One region of the Janthinobacterium sp. Ant5-2-1 genome, then DNA from elsewhere that is predicted to be linked to it. Evidence: predicted binding sites of a transcription regulator. Region 1 holds the regulator's gene; each other region holds the start of a gene.
What was found. Region 1 encodes sigma-54, which starts transcription at its own class of promoters, with help from an activator protein. Its sites were predicted from a motif close to TGGCANGNAANCTGCTTT; they were not measured.
Positions count from the first base shown of each region.

Region 2: the regulator sigma-54 is predicted to act here: its motif matches at 2,386-2,403, upstream of ASN89_RS24980 (EDSAP-1 family PEP-CTERM protein).
Region 3: the regulator sigma-54 is predicted to act here: its motif matches at 3,362-3,379, upstream of ASN89_RS18385 (TorF family putative porin).

Region 1 is NZ_LNCE01000035.1:70,291-76,996, reverse strand. Features, by position in the region: gene ASN89_RS12845 (enoyl-CoA hydratase/isomerase family protein) at 1-1,032, opposite strand, end outside; gene hpf (ribosome hibernation-promoting factor, HPF/YfiA family) at 1,168-1,530, opposite strand; gene ASN89_RS12835 (RNA polymerase factor sigma-54) at 1,600-3,078, opposite strand; gene lptB (LPS export ABC transporter ATP-binding protein) at 3,083-3,838, opposite strand; gene lptA (lipopolysaccharide transport periplasmic protein LptA) at 3,838-4,419, opposite strand; gene lptC (LPS export ABC transporter periplasmic protein LptC) at 4,445-5,056, opposite strand; gene ASN89_RS12815 (KdsC family phosphatase) at 5,099-5,632, opposite strand; gene ASN89_RS12810 (KpsF/GutQ family sugar-phosphate isomerase) at 5,632-6,642, opposite strand.
Region 2 is NZ_LNCE01000106.1:79,334-86,039, forward strand. Features, by position in the region: gene ASN89_RS24960 (dodecin) at 154-360, shown strand; gene ASN89_RS24965 (hypothetical protein) at 388-699, opposite strand; gene ASN89_RS24970 (hypothetical protein) at 859-1,233, shown strand; gene ASN89_RS24975 (SDR family oxidoreductase) at 1,269-2,267, shown strand; gene ASN89_RS24980 (EDSAP-1 family PEP-CTERM protein) at 2,491-3,480, shown strand; gene ASN89_RS24985 (LytR C-terminal domain-containing protein) at 3,546-4,616, opposite strand; gene ASN89_RS24990 (type II secretion system F family protein) at 4,628-5,566, opposite strand; gene ASN89_RS24995 (type II secretion system F family protein) at 5,580-6,557, opposite strand; gene ASN89_RS25000 (CpaF family protein) at 6,569-6,706, opposite strand, start outside.
Region 3 is NZ_LNCE01000055.1:74,858-81,563, forward strand. Features, by position in the region: gene gshA (glutamate--cysteine ligase) at 1-409, opposite strand, end outside; gene ASN89_RS18375 (ammonium transporter) at 614-2,152, opposite strand; gene ASN89_RS18380 (P-II family nitrogen regulator) at 2,164-2,502, opposite strand; gene ASN89_RS18385 (TorF family putative porin) at 2,514-3,281, opposite strand; gene ASN89_RS18390 (accessory factor UbiK family protein) at 3,552-3,800, shown strand; gene ASN89_RS18395 (YifB family Mg chelatase-like AAA ATPase) at 3,912-5,432, shown strand; gene ASN89_RS18400 (hypothetical protein) at 5,496-6,041, shown strand; gene ASN89_RS18405 (DUF1840 domain-containing protein) at 6,223-6,567, shown strand; rRNA gene rrf (5S ribosomal RNA) at 6,629-6,706, opposite strand, start outside.

The DNA of each region.
Region 1 (6,706 bases):
GCGCGCCACCATGGCCGCGTCGACCTCGTCCAGGGTTGATGGATTCCAGCGCGGCGCATTGTCCTTGTCGACCACCAGCGCGCGCACGCCCTCGAGCACTTCGCCATGCTCGAAATTGTGGCGCACCACCGTGCGCTCCAGACGCAGGCAATCGGCCACGCCCAGGTGAGCCCCCCGCTGCAGCAATTCCAGGGTCACCGACATCATCAAGGGCGAACGCAGGCGCATGGCCGCCAGCGCCTTGGCGGCGAACGCGCTGTCGTCCTGCGCCAGCGAGGCCATGATGGCCGCCACGGAGCCGGCGCCGAAATGGCGGTCCAGCGCCGCGCGCGCCGCCGCCAGCGAGGAAACGCCTGCCTGTGCCTGAAACGGCGCGGCCAGGGCCTTGATGGCCACCGGCAAGGCCTCGCCCGGCGTCGACTCGAACAGGGCCAGCAGCGCCCCCATCTGCGCCTCGGGCAGGTAGACATCGGCCAGGTCCGTGTACAGGGCGTCGGCCGCGCTGATCGTCAAGCCCGTCAAGCCCAAATACAGGCCCAGCTGGCCTGCCAGGCGGGACAGGAAATAACTGCCGCCCACGTCGGGAAACAAACCGATATTGACTTCCGGCATGGCCATGCGCGTGCGGCCCGTCACGATGCGCAGGCGGTTGCCGGGCCCGGCTTGTGCCACGCCCATGCCGCCGCCCATCACCACGCCATCCATCACGGCGATATACGGTTTCGGATAGAAATGAATCAAATGATTTAAAGCGTATTCTTCCGTAAAGAAATCTTCCAGCAAGGCGCTGCCGCCTTGCGGCGTGGCCAGGCCCGCATCGTAAAAGAAACGGATGTCGCCGCCGGCGCACAGCGCTTTTTCGCTGCTGGAACGGATCACCACTGCGTCCACCTGCGGGTCGTCGCGCCAGGCCAGCAGGGCCGCGCTCAGGGCGCGCACCATCTCCAGCGACAGGGAATTCAAGGCTTTCGGGCGGTCGAGCACGATGTGCCCCGTGCGGTTGCGGATGGAGGTCTGGACGAAGTCGCTCATGGCAGGCAGGAAAGAAGTGAAAGTGCAAACATTCTAGCCCCTGTGCGGGGAACATTGCGTTCAAAAGGTACGGGCGCAAAAAAGGGCGCAAGATGTGCGCCCTTAGTTGATCACAACTGCTGGAAGCGGGTGGCCTTAAACGGCGACGACGGCGTCTTCCTCGGAGTTGTCTGGCAGATGCTTGATCGCCTCTTTACCGTGCCCTTGCACTTTGGTTTTGTATTTCATCACTTGCCTATCGAGCTTGTCGATCAGGGCATCGATCGCGGCATACAGGTCTTGCGCCAGGCTTTCCACATAGACGGTTTTGCCACTTAAACGCAGGTTGACTTCGGCCTTTTGACGTTTTTCTTTCTCTTTGAGGTTATCCACGGTCAGAATCACGGCGATATCGATAACTTGATCGAAATGACGTTTCACGCGTTCCAGCTTCGTTTGTACGTATTCACGGATGGCTGGTGTCACTTCGAGATGATGTCCGCTGATGGTGAGATTCATACACACTCCTAAAGATGATCGGGTTCGTGCGGTCCATCCTATCCGGCCCGCAGAGGAACCGAAAAAAACTTACAAACACTTACGCAGGCTCACTGGCGGAATTTTCAACGCTTCCCGGTATTTGGCAACAGTACGTCGCGCAATCACCATGCCTTGTTCCCCCAGCATGTCCGCAATCTTACTGTCGGATAAAGGATTTTTAGGGTCTTCTGCTCCTGTCAGTTGCACGATCAATGCCCGTATCGCCGTCGATGACGCTTCGCCCCCCGCTTCGGTGGCGACGTGGCTACCAAAGAAATATTTCAACTCGAACATGCCGTGCGGGGTCAGCATGTACTTTTGAGTTGTTACCCGCGAGATAGTACTCTCGTGTAAACCCAGTGTATCAGCTATTTCACGGAGCACAAGGGGGCGCATGGCAACGGCCCCGTGCGAGAAAAAGTTCTTTTGTCTTTCTACTATCGCCTGTGCCACGCGCAGGATCGTGTCGAAGCGCTGGCGCATATTCTTGATCAGCCACTTGGCTTCCTGCAACTGTGCGCCCATGGCGCCCTCGCCCTTGCCCTGCTTGAGCAGGTTGGCATACATGGCGTTGACGCGCAGGCGCGGCATCACATCGTTGTTCAAGGTGACTTGCCAGCCATTGCGCGCGCGCTTGACGACGACGTCGGGCACCACGTAATCGGACACGTCCGAGGCGAACACGGCGCCCGGATGCGGATTGCACTGGCGAATCACCGTCTGCGCTTCGCGCAAGTCTTCATCGTCGCAATCGAGGGCTTTTTTCAGCTTGTTGAAATCGCGCTGGGCAAACCAGGCCAGGTGCTTTTCCACGATGACGAGGGCCATGCGCCGCGTCACCATGGCGATGTGCGGCAAGCGCTTGATCTGCAGCGCCAGGCATTCGGACGCATTGCGCGCGCCCACGCCGGGCGGATCGAAACTTTGCAGCAGCGACAAGGCCGTGCGCATCTCGTCGGCGTCGATTTCCAGCTCTTCCGGCAGGCGCGCCAGAATGTCGTCGAGCGACTCTTCCAGGTAGCCATTGTCGTCGAGCGCGTCGATGATCAGCTCGACCAGCGCGCGGTCGCGCAATTCGAGCACCGTCACGCGCATCTGTTCCATCAGGTGTTCGCGCAGGGTGCAGTGATGGGCTTCCAGTTGCGGGCGCGAATCTTCGTCGTCGGGCGCCTTGCCCCGGCTCGCCTCGCTCCAGTCGCTGTCACCGCCATCCACGGCAGCTGGCCCCTCGCCCGCCTCGCCGTCAAAGGTTTCCGCTTCGGCCGGCGCCGCGGGCGCTTCCTGGCCTGGCGGCTGGGGCGGCGCTTCGGCCGGTGCGGCCGTGGAACTCAAGGCCCCGTCGGACAGCAGGCGCAAGGAGCGGTCGAGCGGATCGTCGAGGCGCTCGAGCAGGGGATTATCCGTCAGCAGTTGCTCTAGTTCCTGGTGCAATTCCAGGGTAGACAATTGCAACAGGCGTATCGATTGCTGCAACTGCGGCGTCAGTGCCAGGTGCTGCGAAGTGCGCAGCTGCAATGATTGTTTCATTGGCTTACATGCGGAAGTGTTCGCCCAGATAGACCCGGCGTACCGACTCGTTCGCGATGATGTCGTCGGGGCGTCCCGACGCCAGTACCGAGCCCTGGTTGATGATATAGGCACGGTCGCAAATACCCAGCGTCTCGCGCACATTATGATCGGTGATCAGCACGCCGATATTGCGCTCCTTCAAGAAGCGCACGATGCGCTGGATCTCGATCACGGCGATCGGATCGACGCCGGCGAACGGCTCGTCGAGCAACACGAAACGGGGATCGGTGGCCAGCGCGCGGGCGATTTCCACACGGCGGCGCTCGCCACCCGACAGGGACAGGGCCTGGTTCTCGCGCAGCTTTTCAATCTGCAAGTCGGCCAGCAGTTTATCCAGGCGCTCCTCGATCTCGGCCTTCTTCAGGGGGCGGCCTTCGACGGTCTGGATTTCCAGCACGGCGCGGATATTGTCTTCCACCGTCAGCTTGCGGAACACGGACGCTTCCTGCGGCAGATAGGACAGACCCATCTGCGCGCGGCGGTGGATCGGCAGGCTGGAAATGTCCACGCCGCTGATATCGATGCTGCCGCCGTCCGACGGCACCAGGCCGACGATCATGTAGAACGAGGTGGTCTTGCCGGCGCCGTTCGGGCCCAGCAAACCCACCACTTCGCCGCATTCGACTTGCAGCGAAACATCATGCACGACTTGCCGCTTGCCATAGGTTTTTTGCAGACCGCGAACGATCAGGGTGCTGCCGCAACGAGTATTGTCCATTATTTCTTTCCTGGCGCAGGCGTGGCCGGCGCTTTCTCCGCCGCCGGCGCCTTGGTCTTCGGCTGGATCACCATGCGCACGCTGCCGCCATCGGGGGTGCTGGTGCCGCTGTTGGAGTTTTCCATCGCAAACACTTCCTTGCGGCTGTCATACGAGATGAAGGCGCCATTGGCCACGTCGGTTACTTTCGTGCCTTCCAGGCGCGTCAGCTTGGCCCGGGAAAACAGTTTCACCACTTCCGTCTTGTTGTCGTATTCCACGCGCTCCGCTTCGCCTTCGACCCACAGGTCGCCAGCGCCATCGCGCTTCTGGCGGAAGGTGGCCAGCTTGCCGGGATCGGCCCAGAAGGTGATGAACTGGTAGCCTTGCGGGTCTTCCGTGATCAGGGCCCGGCCCGCCTTCATGGTCAGGGTGCCTTTCACCAGCACGACGTCGCCCGTCAGGGTACGCACCTGCTTGACGTCATCGACGTGGCCGCTGCGTGCCGTGATGACGGCTTCCTTCTCGGAATCGGCCTTCTCGGCATGCGCCACGCCCATGATGGCCAGCGAAAATACGGTCAACAGCAAGATGTTCTTCATAGTATGGTTTCCTTGTTTCATTCTGTCATTTTGCCGCCGCGGCCGGGCGCGGTTTCGGCGGGAGGACCATGCGCAGCGCATTCTGCACTTCCACCTCGCCGGTGGCGTTATTGGCTTTCATGCCGATGCCATTGAGGCGCGAGGTGCCCGTCAGGATATCGACAGGCACGTCCGTTTCCATTCTTTCCTCGTCCGGAAACACCGTCAGCGCTTCCGTCTTGACCGTCAGGTTCTGCGCCTTCGGACTGGCCACGCGGTCGATCACGACCTTGCGGTGCAATTGCAACCGGGTATTGTCCTGGTCGATATGCGCCAGTTCCGCGTTCATGTTCAACGGCGGCATGCCGGGCGTGAGCTTGCGCACGAAGGGCTGGTCGATATCGGACGAATCGTCGGCCGGATAATGCGTAAGCTTGGTGCCCGATACGATATAGCTGGGCTTACCCGTCAAATCCATGCGCACCAGGCTGAAATTGGTGATGAAATAGTCAGGCTCATCCAGATGCTTGCTGGCCTTGATGTCCTGGCTGTTCTTGTTCATCACTTCGAGCAGCCAAAAGCTGCCCAGCGCGACAACAACCGCGCCCAGCAGGGTAAAAATCGTGCGCCAGCGATGGGCGCCTCCTGGCTTACGCATAGGGTTTCACTCTTTCCAATATCACTGGCGGCAAGGCGCGCCTCACTCCAGGAACGGCGCCATGACGCGCGCATAGTTGTCCTGGGCGCGCAGCAGGAATTCGCAGATCTCGCGCACGGCGCCGCGGCCGCCGCCGGCCTGCGTCACATGGTGCGCCAGGTCCTGCGCTTCCGGGCGCCCGCCCGGCACGCTGACGGCAAAACCCACGCGCTTCAGGATGGGTGCATCGATGACGTCGTCGCCGATATAGCCGCATTGCTCTTCCGTCAAGCCCGTCAGCGCCAGCAGTTCGCGAAACGGCGTCAGCTTGTCGTGGCCGCCCTGGTGCACATGGGTAATGCCCAGGTCCTGCGCGCGGCGCGCCGTGATGGCCGAGCGGCGCGCGCTGATGATGGCCGTCTGCACGCCCGATTCCTGCAGCAGCTTGATGCCCAGGCCATCATACACATTAAACGTTTTCATCATCTCGCCGTCCGGGCCGAAATGCAGGCTGCCGTCGGTGAGCACGCCATCGACGTCAAAGATCATCAGTTTGACCTTGGCCGCGCGCGCCAGGTTGTCCGCTACGCTGTCCATCAGATCACCTTCGCTTGCGTCAGATCATGGATATGCAGCGCGCCCACCAGCTTGCCGTCGGCGTCGACGACCAGCATCTGGTTGATGCGGAACTGCTCCATCACGGCCACGGCATCGACGGCCAGGCGCTCGGGCGCGATGCTGCGCGGCTGCGCATGCATGACATCGCGGATCGCCACTTGCGTGAAATCCTGCACGCGCTCGAACATGCGCCGCAAGTCGCCATCCGTAAACACGCCCACGGGGCGGTTGTCCCCATCGACAACGGCCGTCATGCCCATGCCCTTCTTCGTCATTTCTTCCAGCGCCTGCAGCAGGGAAGCCTGCACGGGTACCTTCGGCACCCGTTCGCCGCTGCGCATGACGTCATGCACGTGCGTGAGCAGGCGGCGGCCCAGGGCGCCACCCGGGTGCGAGCGGGCGAAATCTTCTTCCTTGAAGCCGCGCAAGTCGAGCAAGGCCACGGCGATCGCGTCGCCCAGGGCCAGGGTGACGGTGGTGCTGGCCGTCGGCGCCAGGTTCAGCGGACAGGCTTCTTTTTCAACGGAAATATCCAGGTGCACATCGGCCAGCTGGGCCAGGCTGGAATTCGGTTTGCCCGTCATGGAAATCAGTACGCCGCCCATGCGCTTGACGACGGGCATGATGGCCATCAGTTCGGACGACTCGCCCGAGTACGATATGGCAATAAAAGCATCGTCCGAGGTGACCATGCCCAAGTCGCCATGGGCCGCTTCGGCCGGATGCACGAACAGGGCCGGCGTGCCGGTGGAAGCGAGGGTGGCGGCAATCTTGCGCGCGATATGGCCGGACTTGCCGATGCCGGAGACGACGACTCTTCCTTTGCATTGCAGCAACAGCGCCACGGCGCGGCCCACGCTGTCGTCCGTGGCCAGGCGCGCGTGCAGCGCAACGATGGCGTCGGACTCGATCTGCAAGGTAGTACGGGCCAGCGCGACAGCGCGCTCGGTCGTCGCTTGCATGTCAATTCGATCAAAAGCTTTCAGCATTGTTTTTTCATGGGTTACACTCATGCCCAAAGTATAAACGAATTAGGAAAGCAAAAAACTTGCC
Region 2 (6,706 bases), on a different contig from region 1:
GCAACCATTACAACCCATCGCCGTAGAGACAAACAGTTGGCATGACGCATTGCTGCACCGCGCAATGACTATCAGCACATTTAGGCGCAAGATGAGCACGTGCTTGCGCAAAGCAGGCTCCCGATGTCTGGCTTGCCTACCTGGGGAAATATCATGTCCGCACACACTTACAAGCTGATCGAACTGGTGGGAACTTCGACCGAGAGCAGCGATCAGGCGATACGCGATGCCATTGCCAAGGCGGCGCTGACGGTCAAGCACATGGACTGGTATGAAGTGACCGAGTCGCGCGGGCATATCGTCGACGGCAAGGTGGCGCACTTCCAGGTCACGCTCAAGGTCGGCTTCCGGCTCGAATAAAGGAATCGAGCAAGGCAGGCGGCGCGTTCAGCGCCGCCCGGCTACTGCCCGGCTTTCCAGCCACTCCCGGCCGCCGCTGTCCAGCGCGGTCTCGATGACCTTTTCCGGCAAGCTGTAGACGGTCGCCCAGCTGGCGCGGCCGTCCTGCGTGTTGGCGGGAAAGCTGTGCGTCTCGATGGGCCAGTGGTATTTGCGTTTCAGCGCTTTCACGATGGCGGCCAGCGAGACGCGGCCCTGCAGCGGTTCGGCGCCGGACTGGTCGCGGTTCGACAGCAGCACGGCCAGGACCTGGCCGCGGCCCGTGCGTGCGCCGGGGAAGGTGGGGGGTTTGTTTGCCATGGCCTATTTTACCGGGCAATTATCGGCGAGAGGCAATGTGCCGCACCTTTGATCTGGCGCAAACGCCGTAGCGGCTTTGCGGCCACGATGGGCGTTCCGCCAGACTGCCGGCGCCCCTCCGGCAGCCTGGGCTTGATACAAGGGGCAAAGGAGGACATCATGCACAGCCTGAACATCCACGCCATGCAATGGCAGCCCGTTGCCGATATTTCCGCCGTTAATCCGCTGCTACCTGAAGACCTCGCCTGCTTTCGCGAACTGCGCGACGTGCTGCAGCGTTATGGCGCGCTCGACCGCTTCGGCATTTCCCTGATCCACCGCCATTTCGACATCGCCGATGACGAAGAATTGATGGAGTACACGGATGCGGAAGCACGCACCCTGACGGTAAAGCCTGTCAAGAAAAGCGACATCGACTGGCAGCACACGACGATTACCAACTGGAAACTGACAGAAGACGAGGAAGTGGCGCGCATCGGTTGCGGTTGCGCACGCAATTCGGGTGGCCACCTAGGCTATCACCGCGGTACTTGAACCCTCCGTCTGCCGCGTCCCTGAAAGGTCCTGCCATGGATGATCCCAAACTCAGCAAGTCACGCCGCAGCTTTGTCGAAGGTATGGCCGGCGGCGCGCTGGCCGCCTTGGCCGTGCCCACGGCTGCACAGCCGGCGGAGGCGCCGGCGCCCGCCGGACCCAGGCCGCTGGCGCCCGGCTATCCGCGTCCGCCGTTTCCCGTCCAGCAGCAGCCGTGGCCGGGCCTGGCCAGCCGCATGCAGCCCCGGCCCGACCATGGCGAAACCAGTTACAAGGGATCGGGGCGCCTGATGGGGCGCAAGGCCTTGATCACGGGCGGCGATTCCGGCATCGGACGGGCGGCGGCCATCGCCTTTGCGCGCGAAGGGGCCGACGTGGCCATCAACTACCTGCCGGCCGAAGAGCCCGATGCGCAGGAAGTGCTGCAGCTGATCCGCGCGGCCGGACGCAAGGCCGTCGCCATCCCTGGCGACATCAAAAGCGAGGCGTTTTGCCAGCGCCTGGTCAGCGAAGCGGCCCGCCAGCTGGGTGGCCTGGACATTCTGGTCAACAATGCGGGCCGACAATTCTCGCGCGACTCCATCCTCGACATCAGCACGGCGCAGTTTGACGAAACCTTCAAGACGAATGTCTATGCCATGTTCTGGATCACGAAAGCGGCAGTGCCCCTGCTGCCAGCCGGCGCCAGCATCATCAATACCGCCTCCGTGAATGCCTACGATCCCGGCGAGAACATCATCGATTACGCCGCCACCAAGGGCGCGATCATGATTTTTACCAAGGGGCTGGCCAAGCAGCTGGCGAAACAGAATATCCGCGTCAATGCCGTCGCGCCCGGCCCCTTCTGGACGGCATTGCAAGTGACGGGCGGACAATCACCGGACAAGATTCCCACGTTCGGCCAGGATACACCCGTGGGACGTCCGGGGCAGCCAGCGGAACTGGCGGCCGTGTATGTATTGCTGGCCTCGCCGGAATCGAGTTACGCCACGGGCCAGGTGTATGGCGCCGTCGGCGGACGCGGCGGGCCCTAGCGCGCCGTGACGTCGGCGCCACCGCCACGCGCCAGGCGGCGTCGGCCTTTCTTACACTTTGCTTCCGTCGGCTCAGTCCGCTTTACGCAAGCCCTTGATTCAATATGCTTTTTTTGTGTGGCACGCAAGCTGCTTATCACTGTCTACGAGATGAATCCAGGCAAGCCATTCTGGATTTTTTATCCCCCGGATTTTCCGAGACTGACTACGATAAGAGGCTGCGATGAACGTCGATCACACACGAAGCAAGACCCTGGGTTGGCTGGGTGCACTGGCGGCGGCAAGCTTGCTTGCCAGCGGCCAGGCACAGGCCGGCGCGTACGGCCTGGCCGTCAACGAATTGAACTCTTTCCGCATCACCACCAGCGCCGGCGCGCTGTCGCTGGCCGGTGCCAACCGCAATGCCAGCGACAGCGCCTTCTTCGAGGGCGGCGTGGCCGTCAATCCGCGCGCCGTCAATACAGGCCCGGCCGCCAACGCCGACGTGCTGCAAGTGTGTTCGGGCGGCGGCTGCGGCGGCTTGCCGCAAAATAACTACGCACCCAGCCCCAGTTTCACCCTGGAGTTCGCACGTGGCGACGCGCATGCCTTTGGCAACATGCTCAATGGAGGCTCCACCGTGCGCGCCGTTGCGGAAGCACAGCGCGACACGGTCGGCGCCGCCACGGCCACGGCAGGCGATACGCTCACCGGCTCCGTCAACCTGACCCTGTCGAGCGCCGGCTTCATCACCTTCAACTTCATGGGACGGCGCGACCTGCGCACCAGCGTGACGACGATGGGTGACAAGTCGAGCGTGTCGATCATGGATATCTTCAATATCTCGTGCAATACTTCCAGTCCCGTGGGCTGCCTGTCGAACGCGAATGCCGATGGCGTGATCTTCCAGTTCGCTCCCGATGGCGACGCCAACAATGGCAGCGACGTCAATGGCAACCATACGGTCGGCAGCCTCGATCCCTTCAGCCTGAACATGACGGCCGGCACCAACGACCCGGCCACCGGGCGCGCCTTCACGAATGGCTTTGCGATGTTTTCGCTGACGTCGAATTTCGCCCTGCCCGCCGGCAGCTACACCTTGAACTTTTCCAAGTCCACGCGCACCGACATCGTCGTCATTGAACCCTTGCAAGTACCGGAACCGGGCACCCTGTTCCTGCTGGGCACGGGACTGGCAGCCCTGGCTTTTACGCGTCGCCGGCAGCCGAAATAATCCGCAGCATGAAAAACACGCGGCGCCCGCAAAGGCGCCGCTTTTTTTATGCCGGCAGAGATGTGTTAGCCGAGCCGCGCCAGCGCCCGGCGCGCCAGTTGCAATTGCTGCAGATAATAGCGGTGCAGCATGGCGGGGTCGCTCAGGTCGCGCCCCAGTACCAGGCGCAGCTCGCTGGCGGGGCAGTCGGCAGCCTGGATCTGCACCTGGGTACGCGCCTGTGCGCCAAGCTGGCGGGCCAGCTGACGCGCCGCCTGCTCCTGCGCGGGCCGGTATTCGACGCGCGTGCGCGCCACCTGGAAGCTGGTTTCATTGGCCAGGCGCACCACCTGCACGGGAGCACCGGCCAGGCTGCGCGCCAGCGCGGCGGCCAGGCCGGGCACGCCGTTGCCATTCACAATTTCCAGGCGCGGATGCGGCGCGCCGGCCACAGGCGCAGCCGGTACCGACGCGCTAACGGGCAGGCTGCGCTCCGCCGCCGGCACGCGCCGCAGGCGGGCCATGCCATCGCTCTGCGTGATCTCCACGCGCGCCATCGCGCGCGCATCCGGCACCGGCGCGGGCACTGACACAACCTTCGGCGACGTCTCGCCGCGCAACAAGGCCATGTCGCGCCGCACATCGTGTTCCTGCAAGCTGGCCGTCTGGCGACGCATGACGGCCGCGCGCGCGTGCTGTCCCAGCCGTTCCAGCACCTGCGCCAGGTGCCGCCAGGCCAGCGCATTGAGCGGGTCGAGCAGGCAGGCCTGTTCCAGCGCAGTCAACGCTTGCGCATCGCGTCCGCTTAAATAATAGGCATGACCGAGATTGCTGAACAGATAGGCCTGCCGCGGCTGCGGCGTGCCCGCCTCCTGCGTCAAGGCCAGCCAATGGGCGATCGCCGCGCCATGTTCGCCCCGCTGCGCATGCAGCACGGCCAGGCCGTTGCGCGCGTTCAGGTGGCGCGGTGCCGCACGCAAGGCTTGCTCATAGGCCGCTTGCGCGGCGGGCAGGTCGCCCGCGTCAAAATGCTGGCGCCCCGCGACATAGGCCGCATCTGCATCGGCAAAGGACGGCGCGTGCGCCGTGTGGCTGGCGCAGGCGCCCAGACCCAGACAGGCGCAGGCGGTGGCCAGGCGGGATATCGTCAAGCGCATGGTGACTCCTTTCAGCGGCTGGCCATGGCCGGCACCAGCACGCGATAGACTTCGATCACGGCCGGCCCCATGAGCACCAGCATCAGGGTGGGAAAGACGCAAAAGATCAGCGGGAACAGCAGTTTCAGGGCGATCTTCGCTGCCGCCTCCTCGGCCAGCAGGCTGCGCTTGCCGCGCAGGTTTTCCGAATGCACGCGCAGCGAATCGCCCATGCTCGTGCCGAAGCGTTCCGATTGAATCAGCATGGCGACCAAGGTGTCGACGTCTTCCACGCCGCTGCGCAGGGCCAGGTTGCGCAGCGCCTTTTCCTTGGAAAAGCCGGCGCGCATTTCCATCAACACCAGCTGCAATTCCTGCGCCAGCACCATGCTCTTGATATGGATTTCGCCCGACACCTTCACCAGCGCACGCTCCAGGCTCAGGCCCGCTTCCACGCACACGGTCAGCAAGTCGAGTGCGTCGGGGATGTTTTCAAAGATGTCGCGCTGGCGCCGCTTGGCCGTGCTGGCCAGCACCAGGTTCGGCAGGTAATAGCCGATGGTGGCGCTGACGCACAGCAGCAACAGCAGCACGCTGCGCAGCTGCGCCGCCATGGCGCTGGCCGCATACAATCCCAGCACGGTGGGAAACAGCAGGGCCAGCACGCTTTTTGCCGCAAAATATAAAGCCGGCGCGCTGGCCTGGCGCCAGCCCGCGTTCATGAAGCGCGTGCGCAGCGGCGAGCGCTCCCACCCCTCTTCCGGCAGCGACAGCTTGCTGAACGGCTGCGCCACGCGCGCCACGCGCTCCACCCAGCCGTTTTCCACCACCGCCTCGCTGGCGGCCGGCGCCGTGGCGCCAAACAGGCGCTGGCGCAGGGTGCCGGGAAAGAAGATCACCCACGCCAAGAGAGCCAGCGCCACCACCACGGCAAAGACAATCACGAGAAACAGCAGTTGTGCACCGCTCATACCGCCCCCTGTTTTAGATGCGGATGCGGATCACGTTGCGCATCCAGACCACGCCCAGCGCCACCATGCCGGCCGCGTACCACAGCAGTTTGATGCCGCTGGGATCGGTCCACAGCAGGCGGATGTATTGCGGGTTGACCAGCGCCATGACGCCGATCATCACCACCGGCATCAGCCCCAGCACCCAGGCCGACATGCGCCCCTCGGCCGACAGCACGCGCACCTGCCCCAATAGCTTTAGCCGGGCGCGGATGATGCGGGCGATGCTGACCAGCACCTCGGCCAGGTTGCCGCCCGATTCGCGCTGCACCAGCACGGCGATGACGAGGTAGCGCAAGTCCGTCAGCGGAATGCGCGCGGCCAGGTTTTGCAGCGCCTCGTTCATCGGCACGCCGTAATTGATCTCTTCATGCGCCATCTTGAATTCGCCGCTGATCGGCTCATTGAGTTCATCACCCACCATCTGCAGCACGTTCGAAAACGAGTGCCCGGCGCGCAGTGCGCGGGCCAGGAAATCGGCCGCTTCCGGCAGTTGCGCCTCGATCTTTTTCAGCCGCGCCGCACGCGCGCGCAACACGCACAAGCACGGTGCGCTCACGGCGCAAGCCAGCAGCAGCAAGGTACCGGGCAAGGGCATGGAGCATGCCGCCAACAGCAGCAAGGCCGCCAGCAGCAAGGCTCCGGTGCCGCCCAGGAATTGCGCCACCGACCAGGACAAGCCCGATTGCAGCAGCAAACGATCGAGCCGCGCCGCCTGCGGCGCGCGCCGCAGCAAGCGCTCCAGGCCGGGCGAACGTGCATAGCGGCGCTGCTTGAGGATGGAGACCCGTTCGCCGCCCCCCTCGCCGCGCGCCGCCATCAGCCGCAGGCGCCGGTTGATGCGCCGCGCCGCGCTGCCGTGCGTGCCCGACCACCACAGCCAGGCGCCCTCCACCATCAGGATGCAGGCGGCGAACAGCAGCACGGCAAAGCCGTAGAAGACCAGGTCCATGATCCCTCTCCTTATTCATAAATTCGGTCGGGATCGAACACGCTGTCGGGCACGGGCGCGCCGAACATGCGCAAGCGCTCCGTAAAGCGGGGCCGCACGCCCGTGGCGCAGAAGTGGCCCTGCACCTTGCCGTCGGCATCGACGCCCGT
Region 3 (6,706 bases), on a different contig from region 1:
TAATCTCGGGCGACCAGGAACCGAAGCGCACGTGCAGGCCCGTCTGGCGGAAGATTTGCATCAGGCGCGCCACGTTCTGCAAGTACTGCGGCGTGGTGTTGTGCAATTCCGGCACGATCAGCAGGTTGCGGGCGTCCGGGCAATACTTGTCGATGGCGGCCATGGCCGCTTGCACGGACAGGGGCAGCATTTCCGTGGCCAGGTTATGGAAACCGCCAGGGAACAGATTGGTATCGACGGGCGCCAGCTTGTAGCCGGCGTTACGCAAGTCTACCGAGCAATAGAAAGGCGGCGTGTGCTCTTGCCACTCCATGCGAAACCAGCGCTCAATGGCCGGCGTCGCGGCCAGAATCTTTTTTTCGAGGTCGAGCAGCGGTCCGGTCAGGGCCGTGACGAGATGGGGAACCATAGTTACATCCTTAAATTATGTGCAGTATTCAAAAAAGCACACAGAACTGCCGACTATATTACCGTGTAAGTACCCCAAATCGGGGCAAAAGCCTTGTTTTAAAGACCTTTTACATTCCCACAACGAAAAAAAGGCACCTCAATGAGGCGCCTTTTCCAACCGGACATGCCGCGCCGGGGCGCTGGCATGCCAGATAGTGATTATTTAACCATGATACGCTTGCTCGCCATGGCTCGTGATATCGAGGCCTTCGCGCTCTTCTTCTTCCGGTACGCGCAGGCCGATGACGATGTCGACCAGTTTATAAGCGATGACGGAAACGATGGCCGACCAGAGGATGGTGGTGCCGACCGCTTGCGCCTGCACCCACACCTGATGGCCGATCGAGTAGGGATCCGCCGACATCTTGTTAGTGACATAGTCGAAGATGCCCTGCCCGCCCAGTTGTGGTGCAGCAAACACGCCCGTCAGCAAGGCACCCAGGATACCGCCCACGCCATGCACGCCGAACACGTCGAGCGAATCGTCGGCGCCGATCAGGCGTTTCAGGCCATTCACGCCCCACAGGCAGACGACACCGGCCAGCAAGCCGATGACCAGGCCGCCCATCGGGCCGACAAAGCCGGCCGCCGGGGTGATCGCCACCAGGCCGGCCACTGCACCCGAGGCGCCACCGAGCATCGATGGCTTGCCTTTGCTGATCCACTCGCCAAATACCCACGACAGGGTGGCGGCGGCAGTGGCCAACAAGGTGTTGACGAAAGCCAGGGCAGCCACGTCGCCCGCTTCCAGCGAGGAACCGGCATTGAAACCGAACCAGCCCACCCACAGCAACGACGCGCCGATCATGGTCATCGTCAGCGAGTGCGGCGCCATCGATTCGCGGCCGTAACCGACGCGCTTGCCGATCATGATCGCACCCACCAGGCCGGCGACGGCGGCGTTGATGTGCACCACGGTGCCTCCGGCGAAGTCCAGCGCGCCTTTTTGCCAGATCCAGCCAGCCTTCAGGGCTTCGCTGGCCGAGGTGGCGGCGTTGGTGATCAGGTCAGGACCGGTCCAGAACCATACCATGTGGGCCGCTGGCAGGTAGGCGAACGTGAACCACAGCACGACGAACGCCAGCACGGCGGAAAATTTGGCGCGCTCGGCAAAGGCGCCGACGATCAGTGCGCAGGTGATGGCGGCAAACGTGCCCTGGAAAGCGACAAAGACGAACTCGGGAATGACGACGCCCTTGCTGAAGGTCGCGGCGGCGGCAAACGTGCCCTTGGCCGGATCCCAGATACCGTTCAGGAACAGGCGGTCGAAGCCACCGAAGAAGGCGGTTTTTTCCGTGAAAGCGATCGAGTAGCCATAGATGCACCACAACACGATGACCAGCGCGAACACCATGAACACTTGCATCAGCACCGACAGCATGTTTTTCGAACGCACCAGGCCGCCGTAGAACAGGGCCAGGCCGGGGATGGTCATCAAGATCACCAGCAAGGTGCTGATCATCATGAAGCTGGTATCGCCCTTGTTGGCGACGGGCGCGGCGGCTGGCGCGGCAGCGGCCGGGGCCGGAGCGGCGGCGGCCGGAGCTGCTGCGTCAGGCACCGGGGTGACGGCAGGAGCGGCGACGGCCGACGTCGTGGCAGCCTCCGTCTTGGCGGGGGCATCGGCAAAGCTCGGCGCGGCGACGCCGAACGCACACAGACAGGCAAACCCAGCTAGCAATTTTGTTATATTTTTACGCATCAATATTCCCCTTAGAGCGCTTCGTTGCCGGTTTCGCCGGTACGGATGCGGATGACCTGTTCCAGGTTGTAGACGAAAATCTTGCCATCGCCGATTTTACCGGTACGCGCGGCGCCTTCGATCGCTTCGATGGCCTGGTCGACAATGGCGTCATCGACAGCCGCTTCGATTTTGGTTTTTGGCAAGAAATCGACGACATACTCGGCGCCACGGTAGAGTTCCGTGTGCCCTTTCTGGCGGCCGAAACCCTTGACTTCCGTGACGGTAATGCCTTGCACATTGATAGCCGACAAAGCTTCGCGTACTTCGTCCAGTTTGAACGGTTTAATGATTGCAGTAATCATTTTCATGGCAGTCTCGCTTAAAAGGTTTTGGATACGGTCAGCACGAGACCGGATTTCGCCAGATTCTTGCCATTCGGTGCCAGCGACGAAATGTTGGCCTTCACGGCGGCGAGAGAAACGGTCGCCATGCCGAAGTCCTTGGTCACGCCGATCTTGACATCGTTATAGCTGAGGGAATCGTTGTGCTCGACTTTCTGGCGGCCCACATGCACGTTCATGATGTAGCCGTCGATCATGTCGAAGTTGCCGCCCACGTCAAGATAGCCACTGTTCTTGCTGTCGGCGACGCCAAACAGATTGGTCGTCGAGTGCGAGTACTTGATGTACAGCGGGCCATAACCGAGCTGGCCATACAGTTCAAAGGTATTCGCATTGGTGCTCAGCCCATTCGAGGGATAGAAGTAGTACAGGCCGCCCACATCATAGGTAACATTCTTGCTGATCTCGCCACGCTTGCCGCCGTACACATCCCATTCCAGATTGGTATCGCCGCCGCCGTCCTTGATCCATTTGATGCTCGACAACCAAGTTCCCACGTACAGGCCCGTCGGGTTATGGGTATAGTCGGCGCCGCCACTGACGGCCGGTTTCAAGCGGCTTTGCGAAATGCCACGGTAGCGGTAGTCGCTGGTCAGCGCCACGTTGTAGCTCACCACGTTATCAGGTACGGCTTCGGCTGCAGCAGGCGCCGCCACTGCATCCTGGGCCATGGCGCTACCGCACAAGGCGGTCATGGCCAGCGACAACGCTGCAGCTAAAGTCATGTTCTTGGACAGATTCTTCATGGCGATTCCCTTTTATTGAACTTTTAAAGCGGTTGAGGTTTAAAATCTTGGCTGGAGATCACAAAGCGTTCATACCTTCTTTAGCAGAATACGTGCCAGCTCCATTGCCACCTTGACAGGTGCGTTTCCGGCCATACATACCCTGCAAGCCTGTGGGCATGCGGGTACGGGCTGCTAAAGCATTGTGAATTTGCCCAGTTTCGCACCAGATTAACGCCGCTGTGCACCGCAATGGTGCGATGCACAGGCCGCACCATAAAAGGACTGACCATGGACATGAATACCTTCTTTAACGACTTGCAAGGCAAGATCCATCAAGCCATCGAAAACTCGCCTGCCAAGGATATCGAGAAAAACGTCAAATCGATGATGACCCAGGGCTTCGCCCGCCTCGATCTCGTCACGCGTGAGGAATTCGATATCCAGGCGCAAGTGCTGGCCAAGACCCGCGCCAAACTGGACGCACTGGAATTGCGCCTGATCGAACTGGAAACGCGCCTGAACGAATCCAAGGCGTAAGGTGACGCCAGCCAGGTCCCGTTATTGACGGCCTTGCTGGCATAGCTCAAGCCTGACGGCGCTTCACGCGCTAGACTGATCCTGCCCGCGCCCGCGCCACAGGGGAGTCTGATGAGTCTGGCCGTCCTGAAAAGCCGCGCCCTGGCCGGCATGGAAGCGCCCGAGGTAAGTGTCGAAGTCCACCTTGCCAATGGTTTGCCTTCGTTTACGATTGTCGGCCTGCCGGATACGGAAGTGAAGGAATCGCGCGACCGCGTCCGTGCCGCGCTGCAAAACTGCGGCTTTGACATGCCGGCGCGGCGCATCACGGCCAACCTGGCGCCGGCGGATTTGCCCAAGGAATCGGGGCGCTTCGACCTGCCCATCGCGCTGGGCATCCTGGCCGCCTCCGGCCAGTTGCCGGGCGACCAATTACACCACTACGAATTCGCGGGCGAACTGTCGCTGTCGGGCCAGTTGCGCCCCATCCGCGGCGCCCTGGCCATGACCTTTGCCATGCAGCGCAGCCAGCCGGGCGCGCCACGCGCCTTCATCTTGCCGCAGGCGAACGCGGACGAGGCGGCGCTCGTCCGCGACGCCTGCATCTACCCCGCCCACAGCCTGCTCGAGGTCTGCGCGCATTTTGCCGCGCACGCCAGCCACACGGCCCTGCAACGCCATCAGCCCATGTTGGCTGTCTCCGCTTTTGCGTATCCCGACTTTGCCGACGTGCAAGGACAGCAGCAGGCGCGACGCGCACTGGAAGTGGCAGCCGCGGGCGGCCATAACGTCTTGATGGTAGGGCCACCGGGTGCGGGCAAGACCATGCTGGCCAGCCGCTTCCCCGGCGTGCTGCCGCCCATGAGCGATGAAGAAGCGCTGGAATCGGCGGCCGTGCATTCGCTGGGCGGGCACTTCAAGGTGGAACACTGGAAACGGCGTCCCTATCGCGCCCCGCACCAAACGGCGTCCGGCGTGGCCTTGGTGGGCGGCGGCAACGTGCCGCGCCCGGGAGAAATCTCGCTGGCACACTGCGGTGTGCTGTTTCTCGATGAAATCGCCGAATTCCAGCGCCGGGTACTCGATGTCTTGCGCCAGCCCATGGAATCGGGCGTGATCAGCATTTCACGCGCGGCCCACCAGGCCGAGTTTCCTGCCCGCTTTCAGCTGATCGCCGCCATGAATCCCTGCCCATGCGGCTATCTGGGCCACGCTTCGGGCCGTTGCCGCTGTACGCCGGACGCCGTGCTGCGCTATCACAGCCGCCTGTCCGGCCCGCTACTCGACCGTATCGACTTGCAAATTGAAGTGGCCGCCATGCCGCCCGCAGCGCTGGGCCGGCACGCAGGCGCCGACGAAAGCACGCAAGCCATCGCCACGCGGGTGGCGGCAGCCTTTGCCCTGCAGCTGGCACGCCAGGGCAAAGGGAACCAGCGCCTGAGCAGCACGGAAATCGAACAGCATTGTCGTCTGGAAACGCATGGAGAACAGCTGCTGCATGGCGCCATGGCGCGATTGCATTGGTCGGCGCGCACGTATCACCGGGTACTGCGCGTAGCGCGCAGCATCGCGGACCTGGCGGGCAGCCCCGGCATCACGCAAGCGCATGTCGCCGAAGCGATCCAGTACCGGCGCGTGCTGCGTGAAATATGAGCCGGCCGGTGGCCCCACACGTGCGCGATTGCGCCTGATCGGCGGCGCTGCTACCATCTGCTGATGAAAAAACCATCACTTGCCCTCTTTCTAGCTACGCTCGCGGCCGCCAGCGTCCTGTCCGCCTGCAGTCCGAAGTTCGACTGGCGCGACTATCGCAGCCCCGACGCCCAGTTCACGGCCCTGTTTCCAGGCAAGCCGGCCGTGCTAACACGCGAGATCGATCTCGATGGCAAGAAAGTCAGCCTGACCATGACGGCCAGCGAAGTCGATGGCAATACCTTCGCCATCGGCAGCGCCGTGCTCGACAGCGCAGAACAGGCGCAAGCGGCCCTGCCCGCCATGCAGACTGCCCTGTTGAAAAATATCAACGGCACCGTGCGCAGCGAAAAATCGGCATCGGCGGCCAGCAGCACGGCTGCGGGAACGCACCAGCGCAGTTCGCTCAGCATCGAGGCCAAAGGCACACAGCAAGGCAAGCCTGTCTTGCTGGTCGGGCGTTTTGTGGCGCAGGACAAACGCATCTTCCAGATCATCATTCTCGGTGAAGAAAGCAAGCTGTCGCGTGACACCATCGACACCTTCATGGACTCGGTGAAACTGGATTAAGACTTAACGATCGCTTAAACGGGTATTTTCACGGTAAGCGAGCTCTTGTAAATACGTGCGTTGTCCAACAGATGGCTCTATCCGGCTTGCAAATATGCAATCCGGGACAAACGGACGGCCTGTGCGACATTTCAAGTCGTGATATTGTTTCGACACTAACAACAAGTTTCAGAAAGCGCTTATGTTGATCTCATTCAAATCCAAATCTTCCCCTGAAGTGCTGATGTACCAGGAACATGCCCAGCGTATCCTCGACATCCTGCACAAGAACCCCACGCGCGGCGTCATCACGCCAGCCGAAGCGGGCGATGCCCTGGCCCTGCTGGAAAAAGAAGTCGCGGAAAGCAAATTGCATCCGGAAAATGACATCGAACACGATGCGCATACGCCGGAAACACTGGAAGATGGCGAAACGGGTGCCCATGCGCGCGCGCAAAAAGTGCATTTCTCGCAGCGCGCCTATCCTTTGATGGAAATGCTGCGCTCGGCCAAGGCGGAAAATGAAAGCATCACCTGGGGCATCTGATCCGATGAGTGCTGCAGACGAAAAAAAACCCCGCACCTAGCGGGGTTTTTTTATATAACAAGCCTGACGATAACCTACTTTCACACTGGTTGCAGCACTATCATCGGCGCAAAGTTGTTTCACGGTCCTGTTCGGGATG